2 regions of the Brevibacillus sp. HB1.1 genome follow, and region 1 is predicted to be linked to the other one. Evidence: riboswitches for the same ligand, from Rfam matches in the RefSeq annotation. Region 1 holds a riboswitch; the other holds the start of a gene.
The links. A riboswitch is a leader RNA that binds a small molecule or an ion and turns the genes downstream of it on or off. The one in region 1 is predicted to bind S-adenosylmethionine.

Region 1 (9,982 bases):
ATACGAAAAGAAGGGTTGCAATCATGAAGTGGGCACCAAGATTCGAAGGCTACGATCTCGTTTCCTTTCGAAAAGACTGTGTATCAGGCTTAATCGTCGGCATTATCGCGATACCATTGGGGATGGCATTTGCTATCGCCTCCGGAGTAAAGCCTGAGTACGGGATTTACACGACCATTATCGCCGGAATATTGATTTCTCTCTTTGGCGGTTCCCGCTATCAAATCGGGGGACCTACGGGCGCTTTTATCCCGATATTATTTGCAATCGTCATGCAATACGGTTATGCAGACTTGCTCCTCGCTGGATTCATGGCAGGAATTCTCCTTGTTCTCATGGGGGCTCTACGGCTGGGAGGGCTGATCAAATTCATTCCGCGACCCGTCATCATCGGATTCACTTCGGGGATTGCTGTTATCATCTTCTCTGGTCAAATTGCCAACTTTCTCGGCCTGGAACAACTGCAAAGACACGAGGATTTTTTGTCCAACATGGGGGAAATCGTCCTTCATCTAAACACGATTCATGTATACAGCGTAGCCATCGCTATTTTGAGTCTCGCCCTTATTTTGGTGACTCCCCGATTCTTCCGTAGCATACCGGCCTCTCTCGTCGGACTCGTAGTCTCCAGTGTCGTTTCCGTCCTCTTTTTGGAAGGAAAGGTAGCGACAATTGGCTCTACCTTTGGAGAGATACCGAGTACATTACCCGGCTTTCATTTTCCTGAAATCACATGGGAACGTGTCCAAAAGTTACTGAGTCCTGCCTTGATCATTGCTATACTAGGAGCGATAGAGTCTTTATTGTCTGCTGTCGTCGCCGATGGGATGACACGCAGTCGCCACAACAGCAACCGGGAATTAATCGGCCAAGGAATTGCCAACATCGTGACTCCGTTATTTGGGGGAATTCCGGCTACTGGCGCGATTGCGAGAACAGCCACCAACATTCGAACCGGGGCAACCTCCCCCATGTCTGGCATCATTCATGGTCTGGTCGTTTTGCTCATCCTGGTGCTGTTCGCCCCTTACGCCTCGCACATTCCGTTGGCGAGTATGGCGCCGATCTTGATGCTGGTTGCCTGGAATATGAGTGAGCGCAAGGAATTTGCCCACATGCTAAAAGCGAAGACGAGCGATTCTCTTGTGCTGGTGCTCACCTTCCTTTTGACCGTTTTCACCAATTTAACCGTCGCTATTGAAGTGGGGTTGGTGCTGTCTATCCTGTTATTTGTCAAACGAACACGCGATAGCTTGCGGGTAGCTCAGGTACTGCCTGATCCCTCGTCCAAGCACGACAAAGTCATGCCGCATATGGTTACCGATGGGCACGATTGCCCGCAAATCAGCATCTACACGATTGAGGGTCCTCTGTTTTTCGGGGATGCCGACTTGTTTGAAAGCTCCCTCACGCAAACCCTTCAACGACAACCAAAGGTATTGCTGCTGCGGATGGGAAAAGTCCCCCTGATGGACATGACCGGGGAAGCGAAATTGTCGCGGATTGTGAAACAATGTATGGACCAAGGGACAACAGTCCTTATTTCCGGAATCCAATCTGGCCCCAAGAAAATCTTGCAGCGTACGGGGCTATATGGCCTCGTAGGCGAAGCTCACTTTTTTGCTCATACTGGAGACGCGATCACGTATGCCCTCAGTTTACTGGATACTGGGAAGTGCCTCGGATGCAAGCATTTTGCCTTCCGCGAATGCACGCGTCTATCCGCTCCTACTGAAACTTCCACATGATGTTACGATCGGAGGAACCTATCATTGAATTTGGAACTACAACAATTTAAAGCGAATTTTTTCAAGGCATTGGGTCATCCCCTGCGGATTCGGATTCTGGAGCTGCTGGCGGAAGGAGATAAGAATGTAAACGAGCTTCAGACACTCATCGGGAGTGAAGGCTCCGCTGTTTCCCAACAGCTCGCCATTTTGCGGAACAACAATATCGTGTACGGAACGAAGGACGGAAACAAAGTCACCTACTCGCTGCGTGATCCGATGATCATCGAGCTATTGAGTGTGGCCAGACAAATTTTTAACAATCACCTGATTGATACGATCTCTATGCTGGATCGTTTTAACGAGGAATCATCGCTTGAGTCAACATAGGGGAGGAGAAGAAAAAGCATAGTTCTCTTCGACTCTGACACGCCCGCAAGGGGGATTCACTGGCCTTCTACACTGCAAAAAGGGGACCGTCGAGCCAAAGCCACCCTACGGGCGGAAGCTTCTCAAGGAAGAAGTGTTCGACAAGCGTGGTCCCCTTTTTGCAGTTCCGACTGGGTTGGCGTTGTCAAGGTCTACGAGCCCTGTGCTTTTTCTTCTCGCCAGCTTTGTTGGTTCATCGATGTCTTTTAAAACTTAACCGCTATTACAAAAAAGCCCAGGACCTTTAAAACGTCCTGGGCCTTCCTATGTTTACTGGGAAACGGCAATGACTGCATCCAATGCGATCAACGCTTCTGCTTCAATGGCTTTTGCCATCACATCGGTGTGCGGGTTATAGGATTCGATCAGGTCTGCATCTGCATACCCGTCAATCGCCAAAATAGAGCCTGCCTTCATACCACGGAGAGCCGCAATCACGAAGAGGGCGGTGTTTTCCATCTCGACTGCCAAAACGCCAGCTTTTTGGTACAGCTTGTGCGGGAACTCCAATACCCCACTGTAAAAGACATCGAGTGTCAGCGTGATTCCTTCGAATACCTTCAAGTCTGATGCGTTTGCTCCTGCTGCTTGTACAAGCGCGTCCACGACATGGCGATTGGCAACAGCCGGGAATCCCACAGGAACCAACTGACTGGTCAAGCCATCTTGGCGAACCGCTGCGGAGCTGATGACGAGGCTGCCTGTCTCGATTTCTTTTTGATATGACCCGGCAGTTCCTACACGAATGATGACCTGAACGCCGCCCTTCGCCAGCTCCTCGAAGCATACGGCCGCTCCCGGTGCACCTACCCCATGGCTCACTACCGCTACCTTAACGCCTTTCCACGTACCCGCATAGCTGTGATATTCACGGTTTTCCCCGATTTGACGCTGATCGTCGAGTTTCGAAGCAATCAAGGCTGCACGTTTTGGATCTCCGCACACGATGACGCGCTTTGGCAGTTGTTCTGGATCTACCTTTAGATTCGTCAACATCTCAATCGAACTCCTTTTTCTCCCACTCATCCTCTGGGATCGGCAATGCTTCACCGGAGAACCGCTCTTCACGAAACGGGTCTGCGATCAAGTGAAAACCATTTTGCTCCCAAAAGCCGGGCTTGTTTTCGGTCATAAATTCAATCCCTCTGATCCACTTCACACTTTTCCAGAAATACAGATGAGGAACAACCAGGCGAAGCGGCCAACCGTGCTTGTCCGTCAGTCGCTCTCCATCAAAGGAGTGAGCCAGCAGCACATCATCACGCTCCAGATCCGCGAGCGGCACATTGGCGGTATAGTCGTGATCACCGTGCAGCATGACGAAGTTCGCTCGCGGAGTCACGCCAATTGCTTGCAAAAAATCACGAAAACGCACGCCTGTAAATGCATTGTCAAAACGGGACCAGCGTGTCACGCAGTGAATGTCGCTCGTCACTGTCACCTGTGGCATCGCCATGATCTCTTCGTAGGAGAGCGTCACTTCCCGGTCTACCTCACCGAAAACACGCAGTGTCCATTCGTTCATGTCATACACCGGCACGTCTCCCTCATGCAAAATGGGAAACCGCTCTGTCAGGATTTGTCCTGGCGGAAGTCGTCTGGCGAGTCCCGGTCCCACTGGGGCGGGTACTTTCATTTTTTTGATCCGATCTGCCTTGTTCATATCGCATTTCCCCTTGTCTTCGCTGTCTATATGACCTGTGTTTAACGGGTGCTCTGCTGATTGTCGCTGCCGATCTGACTCTTGTTTTTCAAGAAGAACATCGCCACAATCGTCAGCACGTATGGCAGCATGGCAGTGAACTGGGTCGGAAGCGAAAAGCCCTGCAACCGAATACTAAGGGCATCCATCAACCCGAACAAAAAGCTCGAAGCCAAAATACCGAGTGGATGCGACTGCCCCATCATCATCGCTACCAATGCGATAAAGCCCCGGCCAGCCGTCATTCCTTCTGTAAACATCGTGACTTGCCCCAGTGAAAGCTGTGCCCCTGCAATCCCGCACAATGCGCCACTCATCACAATCGCCAGCATCTGAAGTCCCGTCACTTTCAGACCGAGACTGCGTGCCGCAACGGGATTCAGACCAACTGCGAGGACGCGGAAGCCCGTAACCGTCCGATAAAAGAACACATACAACAGAATGGCAGCCAAAAACGCAAAATACACGAGCGGCGAATGACCAGAGACAATGCCTCCGATGACTGGAATATCGTGAATAAAAGGAATCTCGACGGTTGGCAAGCCAACCATATCCTTATCGTAAAACGCCCCTTTGACACCGAAGATCGCCCGCAGTGCAAATGTCGTCAACCCCAGCGCGAGAAAGTTAATCGCCACACCGACGACGATTTCATTCGCCCTAAGCTTGATCGTCATGTACGCGAATAAGAGAGAAAAGACAATGCTGACCAGCGCTGCAATCAAAACGGCCAGAAAGAGATTCCCGGTAAAATGATTGCCGACGATCGCGGAAAAGGCACCGACCAGTACCAATCCCTCCAAGCCAACATTAAAAATTCCGACACGTGCGCAGAGCGCTCCACCCAAAGCTGCCAACAAGATCGGCGTGACCATCCGAATGGTAGAACTGAGGAGGGACCAATCAAAGAGCTCCATGCGATTCCCCTCCTTTTGCCTTCCGCTTTTTCCACCAGTCGTAGCTGAACTTGGCGGAGATGAACAATATCAATACGGCTTGTATAACACTTGCCAGCTCCAGCGGCACATCCGTATTGCGCTCTACACCCATGGCTCCTGTCTGAAAAGCAGCAAGCAGGATCGAAGTCACAATGATGCCAAGCGGATGCGAGTTCGCAAGCAGAGCGGCCATCAGCCCCGTCCAGGCGAATCCTGGTACGGTCAGGGCACCGTCAACAAAACGATAGTGCGCCCCCATTACCTCTACGGTTCCCGCCAAGCCAGCCAGTCCACCACTGGCAAACATCCCGGTCAGCATCACCCGAATGCGATTAATTCCTCCGTATTGAGCAAACAGCGAGTTTTGACCCAGCATCTTCACTTCATAGCCAAAAGGCGTAAAACGAAGTACCCAGAACAACAGCAGCGCTGCAACGATCGCAAACAAAAACCCTGCATGCACGCTCATCCCGGCAAACAGCTTCGGAAGCCAAGCGCTTTTCTCCAGCATGACGGTCTGTGCCAGTGCCGCAGAACCCGAGCGATCCCGGAATGGCTCTGTCACGAGATAGCTCGCAAACAATACCGCGATATAGTTGAAAAGCAACGTAGAGATGAGCAACGGAATACGAAAGCGGGCTTCCATAAAGCCTGGCAACAACGCCCAGAACCCACCGACTGCCATCCCTGCGAAAATACCCGCCACAATTTTGATCATTCCCGGTGCTGGCAAGTAGATCGCAACTAACGCAGCACTGACGGCACCCAGCACCATTTGCCCTTCCGCCCCAAGATTGAATACTCCTGCCCGAAATGCGAGGGAAAGACCCAAGGCAATCAGCATGATAGGCGTGGCTCTCGCTAATGTAGACGTAAAGAAATAAAAACTACCAAAGGCCCCTTTCCACATTTCCTGGTAGGTGCCCAAGATCGATTCGCCAACTGCAGCAATGACCAGCGCCCCGGTCAACAAACCGATGACGACAGCCAAGAACGGCTGAACCAATGACTTAGATAGCTCTTTGATTGCTGCCATGAATGCTTCCCCCCGCCATGATCACGCTGATTTTTTCTTCGGTTGCCTCCAGGCGTGAAAGCTCTCCAGCGATTCGCCCTTTATACATGACCAAAACCCTGTCAGACAAGGCGAGAATTTCGGACAACTCGGAGGAGACGAGCAAGATCCCGTCTCCCTGATTGCGCTTTTCAATCAGCGCCTGATGGATGTACTCCATGGCACCGATATCCACCCCTCGCGTAGGCTCAGCCGCAATCAAAAACGGGGTTTCATGTCCCAGCTCCCTTGCTACGATCAGCTTTTGCAAATTTCCACCTGACAGATTCCCTGCCAGCTCCTGCAATTGTCGAGAGCCAGTTTTGATGGCAAACTGCTCAACCCAGCCTTTTACGACTTGGCGGAATTTCTCCCGCAAAACGACGCCTCGGCGGTTGTAAGCAGGCTTTCGCTGATAGCCCATCAACGCATTTTCCTCGACACTTGAGAGTTTGGCCGTTCCCCACAGGTAACGATCCTCCGGAATATGAGCCAAACCGGCATCCCGAATGGTGACTACTGATTTATTCGTCACATCTTTGCCGCCTAACCGCACCGTACCCTCCTGTGCCGCACGCAAACCACTGATCGCTTGCAGCAGCTCGGATTGACCATTCCCGGAAACACCTGCAATTCCTACGATTTCGCCGTGATGCACGGTAAAGCTGACTTGATCGAGCAATGTCTGCTTTTCTCGAACCGTGAGATTCTCCACCTGCAACAAGGGGCCTTTATCCAGAGGAACTCGCTCAGCTAGCTCCTGTAATTCACGTCCAACCATCAATCTTGCCAAATCATCCGCATTTGTCTCATTCCGCAAAACCGTTCCCGTCACTTTGCCTCCGCGCAGTACCGTAATACGATCGGCTACCTCCATGACTTCCTGCAACTTATGTGTAATCAAAATGACGCTCTTGCCACTCTCTGCCAGGTTTCGAATCGTTTGCAGCAGGTCGCGTACCTCCAGCGGAGTAAGTACAGCGGTAGGCTCGTCCAGCACGATAATATCCGCTCCTTGATACAGGACCTTAAGAATTTCGACCCGTTGCTGTTCCCCAATCGAGCAATTCGCTACCTTGGTCTGCGGATGAATCGGAATGCGATACTGCTCACTAAGCGCACGCACCTTGTCCTCCGCGTCATTTCTTTTGAAAAAACCCGCTTGTTTCGGCTCGTAGCCGATCACGATATTTTCAGTCACACTAAATTCTCCGAAGAGCATAAAGTGCTGGTGAACCATCCCGATTCCATTTCGAATCGCGTCCTCTGGTCCGCGAAAAACAACTGGCTTTCCGTTTAACACGATCTCTCCCGACGTCGGCTGCTCCATCCCGTACAGCATCCGCATCAGTGTCGTTTTGCCCGCTCCATTTTCCCCGACAATCGCGTGGACTTCTCCTGCTGCCAGTGAGAACGACACCTTGTCGTTGGCGGTAAAATCTCCGTACTTCTTGGTCATGGCCCTCATTTCCAAGCGATCGGTCATTCCCACTCCCTCATTTCTGTACGTCCTTTTATGAAAATGGAAGACCGACTACACAGCCGTAGTCGGTCACATCCATCACTGTGCACAAGCTTTAAATAATTGTTCAAAAAGTTAGCTTTTCAGCACCGAACTACCTTATTAGAACTTGTCTGGTACTTGGCGGGTGCCTGCTACTATCTCATCACTGATCGCTTTCACTTTATCCACGACTTCTTGTCCAATAAAAGCGTTCAGAGGCGTTTTGCTTTCGTGCGTGACATAGGTTACGCCAACACCTTTTTCTTTCAAGCCGTACGCAACAACACCTGGTTTGAACGTTCCTTCTACAAAGTTCTTCACGGTTTCATAAGCTGCCGCGTCGGTCCCTTTCAATTGGGACAGAACGATATGCTCTGGATCGATCGTCGTACGGTCAACGTCCTGACCTGCTGTGAAGAAGCCTTTTTCCTTCGCCGCTTCGAAAACGCCGAGGTCGCCTACAGCTGCTGCACCGTTAATGAAGTCAGCGCCTTTGGAAGCTTGGAGCAAAGCCAATTCCTTCGCTTTTGCCGGGTCAGTGAAGCTTCCTACATAGTTGACCATCAGTTCTGCCTTTGGATTCGTCGCTTTCAAGCCCTCTTCGAAGCCGACTGTCCATTTTTTCAACTGTGGAATATCGAGAGCGACAACCATACCTACTTTGTTCGTTTTCGTTGCCAGACCTGCTGCTGCTCCCACCAGGTAAGCCGCTTCCTGCTCGCGGAAGGTAACACTGCGAACGTTTGGCAAATCCACTACGGTATCAATAATCGCAAAATTACGGTCAGGATTTTCGGTTGCTACTTTTTTCAATGCATCCTCTGATGTAAAGGAAGAAGTGATGATCAAATCATAATTTTCTGCAACAGCCACGCGCAGATTCTCTTCAATCGCTCCATGGTCCGTAGATTCAATCGTTTTCACTTCTGCGCCCAGCTCTTGTGCGGCTTTCTTTGCACCCTCATCCATTTGTTGAAAGAACGGGTTCACACCAATTTTCTCGGGCAAAATCAAGGCAATTCGCTTTTTGTCCGCGCCCTCTTGTCCTGCTGCTTGTCCTCCTGGCTGATCTGCCGGTACGCTTGTGCCAGTCGAGCACCCTGTTGCCAATACTGCGAATGTCGTTAAAGCCAGCAATAACTTCTTCATGATGTATCTCTCCCTATCCGAACTTTACGTTTTTCTTTATCCTATTAGGTAATGTACGGCTTTTTACCCATTTTTTCAATACTATTTACGAATATTCTCTTATAAAATTAATTTATCGTTCGTTTATTTACCCCTCCCCTTTTACAAATACAACAAAAAAAACTCTTCCCGGAGGAAGAGTTTGCGTACGTAGCCGTTCTCTTCCTCATCTGTCAAAACCATGGTACAGGTTTTGCAGGAATTGGCACCTTTCTGTTCATGCATAGACATGATCAGTGGTTGCCGGGCATCATCGGGCCAGTCCCTCCGCCGCTCTTGATAAGGTAGCTGAATATATTTAGTTACAATGGAATTCATTCTAGCAGAACGGTTCGAAAATGCAATTCTTTTTTCTCAATTCCAAACACTTCTAAAAGTGAATAAAAGTTTAAAAAGTCGTCTTTTCAGCATCGAGAAACAACCTATTTCACGTGAAAGGTTTGCTGGAGACGATGAGACAACGTATTCAGCTCGCCCAGCTCTTCCGTAATCTCACGTACTTTTTGATGCTGGTTTTCTGCTGTCGCAAACAGCTCTTCTAAGTTGGCTACCGATTCCTCGGTTACGGCTGTAATGGTCGACATCTCGATGGCAACTTCTCCGGAACGCACTTTTACCCGGTCCATGCTGGAGCTTACTTGATCAGCTGCTTGCAGGAAGGCCATCATCCCGGCACGCACTGCTTCGATGGAGGCCACTGTTTTCACGGCCAGTTCTTGGCCTTTTGCAACAGACGTTTCCCCATTGCTCATATGCTGCACCGCATTCTCACTTTCCTGGTGGAGTGATTTCAGAATGTCGGTAATTTCCTGCGTAGCTGTCGCGCTTTGTTCTGCCAGCTTGCGTACCTCGTCCGCTACAACAGCAAATCCCCGTCCATGTTCGCCTGCACGCGCCGATTCAATCGCCGCATTCAGCGCCAAGAGATTCGTTTGTGTCGCGATCTGATTAATAGCGCCAACAATTTCCTCTACACGGTTCGCCTGCCGATTGAGCTGGTGAATCGTGGAGGCTGCTACATTGACTGCCTGCACGATTTGCTCCATCTGCGAGGACAGCTCGTTCATCATCTGAACGCTTTCTATCAGACGACGGTTGTTTTGTTGCGATTCCGTTTTCATTGCGTTGGTCTGTGTTGTGACTGCCTCGATTTCCTGGTCGATGGATTGAACCTCTTCTTCGATTTTCACCGTAGAATTCGCCTGCGATTCCATACCTGTAGCGACTTCCTTAAAGGCCACCATCATTTCATCTGTATTGCGCTTCGTACCTTCCGCATGCTCATGCACATGATCGCTTGTACGATCCAGCTGTTCCGTCATTTGCTGGATGTTCAAAAGCATTTCTCCCAGACGGCGCTCCTTCTCTTCCGCTTCCTGCCTTGCGTCATCAGCTTTTCGCAAGGAGGCTTGTCCGGCGAGACATAGATACGTGACGGCT
Region 2 (9,982 bases), on a different contig from region 1:
AGGTTTCAAATTCGGATTTGGATAGTTCTTTTATGGTATCTAAACAGGACAGAAATTTGTCTTTTTCACGTGCTTGCAAGTCAGCCATGTCATCTCGTTCCTTTCGCTCTACAATAAGCCTCATGATAGCAAAAGCAATGTGCTCTGACAATGAAAGCAACGCAACGGAGTGCAGCAGTGGAAGCAGGGAAAAGGATGATTGATAAAACAATTGGATAATCTTGTCACAAAAATAAGCCAGCTGGATCAAATACATATCAACACGAAACAAGGAGGTGAACAGCGCGTGAATGCAAGTGCCAAAAGTAGCGAAGCGGACTGGACGCTGCAACTGACCAACGAGGAGAAGCTGACGAGACTCATGAGCGAGTACGGAGACAACATCGTGCAGCTCGCCTACTTGATCGTCAAGGATCGGGGAATCGCGGAAGACATTACCCAGGAAGTGTTCCTGAAGGCGTATCGGGGTCTGGATCAGTTCCGCCATCAGAGTAGCGTAAAAACGTGGCTTTACCGAATTGCGATCAACGAGTCCCGCAAATATTTGCGTTCGTGGTCCTTTCGCCAGATTTTTTCTACATACCTCTCCAAAGAGGAAGCACCCCCGGAGAAGGCCGACACCGCAAACGTTGAAGCGGCAGTCATCGGACGAATGAGCAAGGTACAGGTAGCGGAGCAGGTGATGAAGCTCTCGCCGCTGTACCGAAAAGTCATGGTACTTCATTACTATGAAGATTTGTCGATAAGAGAGATTGCGCAAGTGTTGGATATTTCAGAAGATGCCGTACGAACCCAATTGTCACGGGCCCGAAAACATTTTAAGGCATTGTGTGAAAAGGAGGGATTGGAATGGATGTAGATAAGCAAATTCGCGAAGTGGTACGGAGTGCAAGTGAGAAATCTGTGGAGGAAGTGAGGTTTACAAAAGAAATGGAATCGCGGATCAGAGATGCGATTGCACGAGATAAACACAAGAATCGGAACAGGATATTCATGGCTGGCTCCTTGGTAGCTTGCTTGGCGGTAACAGCCGTGGGCTTGCAGCAACAAGGTTGGTTTTCACAGATGCCCAGTGGAAAAAATGTAACGAATGCGGTCGCAACGACTGCAAGGGATAAAAAGAAAACGGAGGCCAATCAGAACAACGTAAAGGTGTCGCCGGAAGAGGCTGTTTTACCATTGAAAAAGGTGATCCCAGCTTTGAGCAAGATGACAATCAGGGTGGATCGTACAAGCCATGGAATCAGTGACTTAATGTTACTGGAAGGCGATAATGCGCGTGCCAATGTTACTTATGATATACAGACAGGACAAATTGAGAGCTTTACAATTGATGGTGATCGAGGAGAACAGAAGGAAGAGAAATTGCCATCAGCCAAGACTGCGGAGAAAGCAGCAAGCGCATTTCTTCAAGCTTTTTTGGAGGAGGAAAGTAAGACCTATCAGCTCGTCGAGACTCAGATCTATACGGACGAGTATAAGGTAAAAGGCCCATGGATGAGCGTGAATTATCAACGTATGGAAAACGGCCAGCCCGTTCCGTTCGACGTATTGTCGGTTGGAATTGACGAACGTGAGCAAGTCGCGTTTTTCGGGCGATTGAATACGAGTGAACAAGCTTTTTTCACCAAGCTGACAGATACCGTGCCCGATTTGAACCCCTCCCTTCTTCTTTTGGATAAAGAAAAGAACCACGATGGCATGTCATTCATCTTGGGGAAAACGAACAAAGAGGGGCATAAAGTTTCTCTTGTGATCACTGGCAATGGTCAAGCATTGGAATGGTATAGCCTTCTGTTGAAGGATGAAAAGGAAGCAGCGAGCCAGAAAAGAGCAGAAGGAGCAAAAGCATTGGAGCAAGAGCGACAGTTCCTGAACAAGCTGCTCGGGGCTGATAGCGAGAACTATCGGTTGTTGGACGCCAACCATCCGGGATTGTACCTGAGATACTATAACGGGATGCCGGTGTTGTCTGATGAAATAAGCATCGAAACAACCGACTCTGGCCACCTCGAATATTTCAGTAAGGACCTCGAATCATTTGAGCCGTCGCAGTACCCGGATGTATCGACTGCTGTGTCAGAAGAGGTAGCCATCAAAGAGCTGAGCGAGCATATGAAGCTTCGGTACGTGCAGAATCCGAGAATACAGCCACAATCAAAACAAGGGGATATGTGGCAGCCCATTCTGGAGTACACACCAGCTGTTTCCTTCATGCAAAGAGGACGTGAAGATGGTCAGGAGTGGTATATCGACGCGACAAATGGCAAGACGGTGTATGGAACGGGAGATAACGGGCTTGCTTATGATCAGTTGAATACGAAGGAAGCCCATCCGATCGAATCTCCAAAGGAATACGTCAAGGTTCGCTCCAAGGATGAGGCAAAAGCGTTGCTTCAAGCGGAATTCGGCATACAAGTGGATGACTCGACCTATAGAGAGAGTAACCGTGACGGACGCAAGGAATACGCCTGGAATGATAAAAATGACAAGTATATCGGCGTAGAAGTCCTTGCAGAAACAGGCAGTGTCGTCGGGCTGGGAACACCTCGTTCCGATACAGCAGTGACTGTCAAACGCGAGCAAGCGGAAGAGGCTGCACTTGCCTTTCTGCCTAAATACGTTGATCCAGGCATAAAAGAAGTGCAATTGGCACAAGTCATACAGCCAGGCGAAACGAATCCTGTGTCATCGGGCGAATGGGAATTCAGATATCTCATGAGCAAGGATGGCATTCCAGTACAGGATCGCGGGCAAAAAGCGGCTTATTCAGTAACAGTCGATCCGTCTTCTGGCAAAGTGACAAAGTTTGAAAACTACAGAGAGACGCACGAGTTGGTGGAGCTTCCAGCATCCGACGAGATCGTCTCGAAAGACAAGGCTGTTGAGGCGTATTTACGCGTCATGCCTTTAAAGCTGGTCTATTTGAGGAGAGATGTGGATGGGCAAAAATTAGCTCAACCAAAGCTGGCGTATGTGCCGTGGAGTGACGAAAAGCTGGCGCTCAAATATATTACTCTGGATGCCGTGACAGGCAAGATCATCACCAAATAACAAGAAAAAAAGGCTATCCCGCAGCCATTCCTGATGGCTTTTGGGATAGCCTTTTTTAAACACTTATCTAACAGTCGTCACACGAACACCCAATAATTACCAACAGGATAAACAGCACGAGCACGATTGCGAAGCAGTCACCGAAGAATCCGTTTCCGCAGAATGATGTACTCATCTTTGTTTCCCCTCCTTTCCGTTATACTCCAGTCTATACACGAATGCGGATATTGGACTGGGCGGATGCCCAGCTTAGGCAAAAATGGGCGCGTAAGAGGAGAGGCTCAGTAAAAAATAGACAATTCACAATTGACGGGGAGACAAAGGTGGTGTTAAGATACTTGCAAACATTCAAGACATTTCGCAAAACAACTAAATGACAAGTGTACGACTCTTATCCAGAGAGGCAGAGGGACTGGCCTGATGAAGCCTCGGCAACCGGTAAAAATCCGGTGCCAATTCCAGCAAAGCTACGTGCTTTGAAAGATAAGAGGATGTCTCAGGCGTTTTCGTATCTGCTGACAAATCCTCTTCTTTCAAAGAAGAGGATTTTTTTTATTTACCCAATTACGGAGAATAAGCCGATGCAAGGTAGAAAAGGGGCACGTCAATGAAACCAACTTTTCGCGAACAACTTTCCCGGAAAATTCTGATTCTGGACGGTGCAATGGGCACCATGCTTCAACAGGCAAACCTGACTGCTGATGATTTCGGCGGTGAAGCCTATGATGGCTGTAATGAACTCCTGAACCTGACCAGACCAGATGTGATCCGTTCCATTCACGAGAAATATTTAGCGGCGGGCGCAGACATCGTCGAGACAAATACATTTGGTGCTGCTTCCATCGTTTTGGCTGAGTACGATGTGCCAGAAAAAGACCTTGAGATCAATATAGCCGCAGCCCGCTTGGCCAGAGAAGCGGTGGATGCCTATTCTACGGAGGAGTGGCCGCGTTTTGTAGCAGGTGCAATGGGACCTACGACCAAAACCCTTGCGTTGACAGGCGGTGTCACTTTCGAAGAACTGGTCGAGGCGTATTATCGTCAGGCAAAAGGTCTGATTCTTGGCGGCTCCGATGTTCTTCTATTGGAAACCTCGCAAGACACGTTAAACGTCAAGGCTGGCGGAATCGGGATTCGCAAAGCTTTTGAAGAGCTTGGACAGGAGCTCCCGGTGATGCTGTCAGGTACGATTGAGCCGATGGGCACAACGCTGGCTGGCCAAAACATCGAGGCGTTTTACATCTCCTTAGAGCATTTACAGCCAGTCTCCATTGGTCTGAACTGTGCGACAGGACCAGAGTTTATGCGTGATCATCTGCGGACACTGTCAGGAATTGCCCAATGTGCGGTTAGCTGTTATCCGAACGCAGGCTTGCCAGACGAGAACGGCCATTACCATGAAACGCCACAGGGACTTGCTTCGAAAATGCGGGCATTCGCTGATCAGGGCTGGATAAACGTCGCTGGCGGTTGCTGCGGAACAACGCCTGACCATATTCAAGCGATGGCAGAAGCATTGAAAGACTGCAAGCCGCGCAGTGCAGCTGTGGAACCGCTGAGCGCAGTCTCCGGGATCGAGGTTGTTTACGTCGAAGATGACAATCGTCCCTTGCTAGTAGGGGAGAGGACCAATGTCATCGGTTCCAAAAAATTCCGTGAAATGATTGCAGCTGGTCATTATGAAGAAGCATCTGATATTGCCCGAGCACAAGTGAAGCGCGGCGCACATGTCATCGATATATGCTTGGCTGACCCCGACCGTGATGAATACGAAGATATGGAAAAATTCCTACAGTTCATCGTGAAAAAAGTAAAAGCGCCCCTCATGATCGATTCGACAGATGCCAAGGTCATGGAGCTGGGACTTCGCTATTCGCAAGGGAAGGCCATCCTCAACTCGATTAACTTGGAAGACGGCTTGGAGCGATTTGAGGAAGTGGTTCCACTTATTCACAAGTTCGGTGCCTCCGTTGTCGTTGGAACGATTGAGGAAGCGGGTATGGCTATCACTCGCGAAAAGAAGCTGGAGGTCGCGCAACGCTCGTACGACATTCTTGTCAACCAGTATGGCATAAAGCCACAGGATATTATATTCGATCCACTCGTCTTTCCAGTAGGGACAGGGGATGAACAATACATCGGCTCTGCCAAGGAAACCGTAGAAGGAATTCGTTTGATTAAACAGGTAATGCCTGCTTGCAAGACGATCCTAGGTGTCAGTAACGTTTCCTTCGGCTTGCCTCCTGCGGGTCGGGAAGTACTGAATGCGGTCTTCTTGTACCACACAACTCTCGCAGGGCTTGATTACGCCATCGTCAACACGGAAAAGCTGGAGCGCTACGCTTCGATTCCAGAAGACGAGAGAAAGCTGGCAGAAGCTCTTCTATTCGAGACAAATGATGAGACATTGGCGGCCTTTACCGAATTTTATCGCCAAAAGAAAAAGGAAGTCAGTGTGGAAGTCTCCTCGTTAACGCTCGAAGAACGCTTGGCCCGTTATGTAGTCGAAGGCTCCAAGGATGGCCTGGTGGAAGACCTAAAGCTGGCTCTGGAAAAATACACACCGCTCGAGATCATCAACGGTCCGCTGATGGCTGGGATGGAAGAGGTCGGTCGCCTGTTCAACGGCAACCAGTTGATCGTGGCAGAAGTGTTGCAGAGTGCGGAAGTCATGAAGGCATCCGTATCGTTTCTGGAGCCATTCATGGAAAAAAGCGACGCTGCTGCAAAGGGGAAAATCTTGCTGGCGACCGTTAAAGGCGATGTGCACGACATCGGAAAAAACTTGGTGGAAATTATTTTGTCAAACAATGGCTACAATGTCGTGAACCTGGGGATCAAGGTACCACCAGAGCAACTGATTGCCGCATGCAGAGAAGAAAAGCCGGATGCCATCGGTCTGTCTGGACTCTTGGTAAAATCCGCACAGCAAATGGTCATTACAGCACAAGACCTGCGTGATGCAGGCATTGATATCCCGATGATGGTTGGCGGTGCGGCGTTGACGCGCAAGTTCACATCGAACCGGATCGCACCGGAATACCGTGGAATTGTTTTATACGCAAAAGATGCCATGGATGGTCTGGATCTCGTAAATCGTCTGCAAAATCCGGAAGAACGTGATCGCTTGGTAGAGGAACAGCAACATCTCCTGGAAGCAGTTGCAACGGCTCAACCTGTTATCGAGGAGAAAAAAGCACCTTTGCCAGCTCGCTCAGCCGTCAGCAGAACGGTTCCGATCCATCTGCCACCAGATTGTGAACGACATGTTCTGCGACAATACCCGCTCAGCCATCTGCAACCGTATTTGAACCTGCGGATGCTCCTCGGAAAACACCTCGGTGTTCGCGGAAATGTAGATAGATTGATAGAGGCAGGCGACGAGAAGGTACTGGAACTGTACGGCATTGTGGAAGAGCTATTAAATGAAGCGAAGCAAAAAGGAACCATTACGACACACGGCGTGTATCAGTTCTTCCCGGCTCAGTCAGATGGCAACGATATTTTGGTTTATGATCCAAAAGACCACAGCAAGCTGCTGGAGCGCTTCTCGTTCCCGCGTCAGCTGGAAGAACCTCATCTTTGCCTGTCCGACTTCTTGCGACCAGTGGAGAGCAAGGAAATGGATTATGTCGGATTCCTGACCGTAACGGCTGGGGGAGGGATTCGCGAAAAATCTACAGAGCTAAAAGAGCGTGGTGACTACTTGCGCTCTCATGTCCTCCAATCCTTGGCATTGGAGCTGGCAGAGGCATTTGCAGAGCGAATTCACCACGTCATGCGCGACGTGTGGGGCATTCCTGATCCAATTGAGATGACGATGCTCGAGCGCTTTGGTGCTAGATATCAGGGCATTCGTGTCTCCTTCGGTTACCCTGCTTGCCCGAACCTGGAAGATCAGGCGCAGTTGTTCCGTCTGTTGCGTCCAGAGGATATCGGCGTTCAGCTGACAGAGGGATTCATGATGGAGCCAGAAGCTTCCGTATCGGCGATGGTATTTGCACATCCTGAAGCACGTTATTTCAACGCAGGTCCGTCTATTTTTGAAGTGTAAGGAAAGTAGTAAAGATAAATGAAACGGGGAGAGAAGGGATTGAGTTGACGACGAGAAAGAAAGATTTACGAGCCTATTTGAAAGACCACCTGCTAGTCGGAGATGGTGCGATGGCGACCCAGCTGCACGGGCTGGGCGTCCCGGTTGGCGTCAGCTTTGAAGAGCTGTGTTTATCCAACCCGCGTTTGGTACATGAAGTTCATACGTCTTACTATCAGGCCGGTGCACGTTTCCTAGAGACAAATACGTATTCTGCCAACCGAGATGCATTGAGCCGTTACGGTCTGGAGCATAAGGTAGCGCGGATTAACCGGCTAGCAGTCGCCATTGCACGGGAAGCCGCACAGGATGATGCTTATGTGGCTGGGAGCATCGGATCGATTTTGGCTGGACGGGTGAAGAAAAAGGTTTTGGACGAATACCGTGACCAGTATGAGGAACAGGCGATTGCTCTGTTGCATGCTGGCGTAGATGGACTGATTCTGGAGACGTTCGTGGACTTGGAGGAGCTGCTTCTGGCGATCGAGGTAATCCGTCCGCTCACAGATGTCCCTGTAATCGCGCAGTTAGCCACTCTGGAAGTAGGACGCACACGTGATGGCTACGCTTTGACAGATGCTTTTTCCGAGCTAAAAGCCGCAGGAGCTGACGTGATCGGACTAAACTGTCGCCTTGGTCCCGCTGAATTGCTACGCTCGTTTGAAAATACAGTGATTCCAGAAGATGCACTTTTATCCGTATTCCCGAATGCGGGGCGTCTGGGGATGACTGACGGCGAATACGCTTTTAAATCATCACCTGAATATTTTGGACAGAGTGCGCTTCGCTTGCGTGAGCAGGGGGTACGGTTGATTGGCGGATGCTGCGGAACCACACCTGCACATGTGAAGGCGATTGCGGATGCACTTGAGTCACTTGAGCCGCAAGCGCGTGTGAACCCGACCATCGTAGCAGGTGATCGTCCTTCGATTTCTGTGCAAAACACGAGGGAGAGGGAGAAACCAAGCATTGTCGAGCGCGTAAAAACAGCAACGACGATCATTGTCGAGTTTGATCCACCGCGTGATCTGGATGCAGACCAGTTTCTCCATGGATGCTGCGAGCTGCACAAGGCAGGAGCGGACGCCATTACGTTGGCGGATAACTCGTTGGCGACAGTGCGGATGAGCAACATGGCTCTCGGAGCACTCATGAAGAGCAGACATGGAATCGATCCGCTCTTACACATCGCTTGCCGGGACCGTAATCTCATTGGGCAGCAATCGCACTTAATGGGGCTGCACGCTTTGGGGATCGACCAAATATTGGTGATTACTGGGGATCCATCGCGCTTTGGGGATTTGCCAGGTGCCAGCTCGGTATTTGATGTGACCTCTTTTGATCTGATTCGCATGGTGAAGCAGTTGAACGAAGGCGTTTCGTTCTCAGGACGTCCGTTAAAGCAAAAAGCCCAGTTCATCGTGGGCGCAGCCTTTAATCCGAATGTCCGAAATATGGATGCTGCCGTTGCCCGCTTGGAAAAAAAGGTCGAGGCAGGCGCGGACTACATTATGACACAACCTGTGTACGATGCTGAGTCCATCCGGAATGTATACGAGGCGACGAAGCATATCGGCATTCCTGTCTTTATCGGGATCATGCCGTTGACCAGCTCGCGCAATGCGGAGTTCCTGCATAATGAAGTGCCAGGAATCAAGCTATCGACAGAAGCTCTGGAACGGATGAAAAAGGTACAGGGAGAGGCCGCCCGACAGGAAGGGATCGCAATCGCGAAGGAATTGGTCGACACGGCCGTTCGTTACTTCAATGGCATCTATCTGATTACACCCTTCAATTATTACGAGATGGCGGCAGAGCTCATTCAATACACGCGCCAGCAAAGCTCATTAGTGAAGCTGGCTCAGACTTAGCGGTATACATCAGTAAAATAGGGAAGGCCTCTGTGTATAGACAGGCTATAGCCTTGCGTCTAATATACATGGGCCTTCATCTCGTCTAACATATAGGCGGTCTTGAGAGCTTCCCGATTGCAAAACTGTTGAATCTCAGCAAGGCTCATCTGGGCATACAGCTTCTTGCGTAAGAAACGTTCAATGATATGCGGGAATGCGAGATCGACAAAGAGCAAATGCAGTTGCTCAATCGATAGGGGATTTTCTTGGAGATAGCCACTCAATATATGAGAGAACCATTCTTCGTTCCACTGCTCATTTTTTCGCATCGCAAGGGATAGAACACGGGCAATGTCTTTGGACGGAAAATCGTAACGAACATCCTCCCAGTCAATGATTGCAATTCTTTGATTACTGACGAGCAAATTCCCATTGTTAAAATCTCCATGACAGAGATAGTGATTGCTTAGGGGTTCCTTTTTCCATTTCGAGAAGTATGGAGAGGATATCAAATGTTCCTTGGCTGTGATCCCGGCTTGTTTAAAAAAAGGAAGATAATCCGCGAGCGCAGTGTATTTTTGATCATTCTTCCCAGCGTGTCGAAGCTCCCACTTCTCAATGGCAGCTAAATCTGTTTTGTACTCCACGGACCATTTTTCTGCGCCATTGTAAAGGATGCCATGGTTGGAGGAAAAACCGAGCGACCTCGCATGAAATTTGCCTAATACCATGCCGATCCGTTCCATTCGAATAGGGGAGTTATACGCAATATTTGGCCAGGATAGCCTTTGGTGCAGAACGAAAAGATTTTCTTTATGAGTGATGTAACGCTTATTATTTTTGGTTCGTTGAATGTCGGGGATGAGTACGCCGTTTTTGCGCAAATACGCTTCTGCATTCAGAATGAAATGTAAACGTTCCTTTTGCAGAGGGAAAGCTTTTCCGATGAATTTGCCATTGGTTGTTTCCAAGTAAATGACGA

Region 2: another riboswitch for S-adenosylmethionine. It lies ahead of metH (methionine synthase); the one in region 1 lies ahead of HPY27_RS13910 (BMP family lipoprotein).

Annotation. Positions count from the first base shown of each region.
Region 1 is NZ_JABMIV010000004.1:288,539-298,520, forward strand. It holds gene HPY27_RS13875 (SulP family inorganic anion transporter) at 24-1,748, shown strand; gene HPY27_RS13880 (ArsR/SmtB family transcription factor) at 1,773-2,117, shown strand; gene HPY27_RS13885 (nucleoside phosphorylase) at 2,427-3,152, opposite strand; gene HPY27_RS13890 (sulfite oxidase-like oxidoreductase) at 3,154-3,819, opposite strand; gene HPY27_RS13895 (ABC transporter permease) at 3,861-4,775, opposite strand; gene HPY27_RS13900 (ABC transporter permease) at 4,762-5,832, opposite strand; gene HPY27_RS13905 (ABC transporter ATP-binding protein) at 5,807-7,336, opposite strand; gene HPY27_RS13910 (BMP family lipoprotein) at 7,475-8,503, opposite strand; SAM riboswitch class I at 8,706-8,828, opposite strand; gene HPY27_RS13915 (methyl-accepting chemotaxis protein) at 8,965-9,982, opposite strand, start outside.
Region 2 is NZ_JABMIV010000002.1:899,652-909,633, reverse strand. It holds gene HPY27_RS09260 (hypothetical protein) at 1-271, opposite strand, end outside; gene HPY27_RS09255 (sigma-70 family RNA polymerase sigma factor) at 287-859, shown strand; gene HPY27_RS09250 (YcdB/YcdC domain-containing protein) at 850-3,054, shown strand; gene HPY27_RS09245 (YjcZ family sporulation protein) at 3,122-3,229, opposite strand; SAM riboswitch class I at 3,443-3,544, shown strand; gene metH (methionine synthase) at 3,662-7,108, shown strand; gene HPY27_RS09235 (bifunctional homocysteine S-methyltransferase/methylenetetrahydrofolate reductase) at 7,153-9,018, shown strand; gene HPY27_RS09230 (phosphotransferase) at 9,078-9,982, opposite strand, start outside.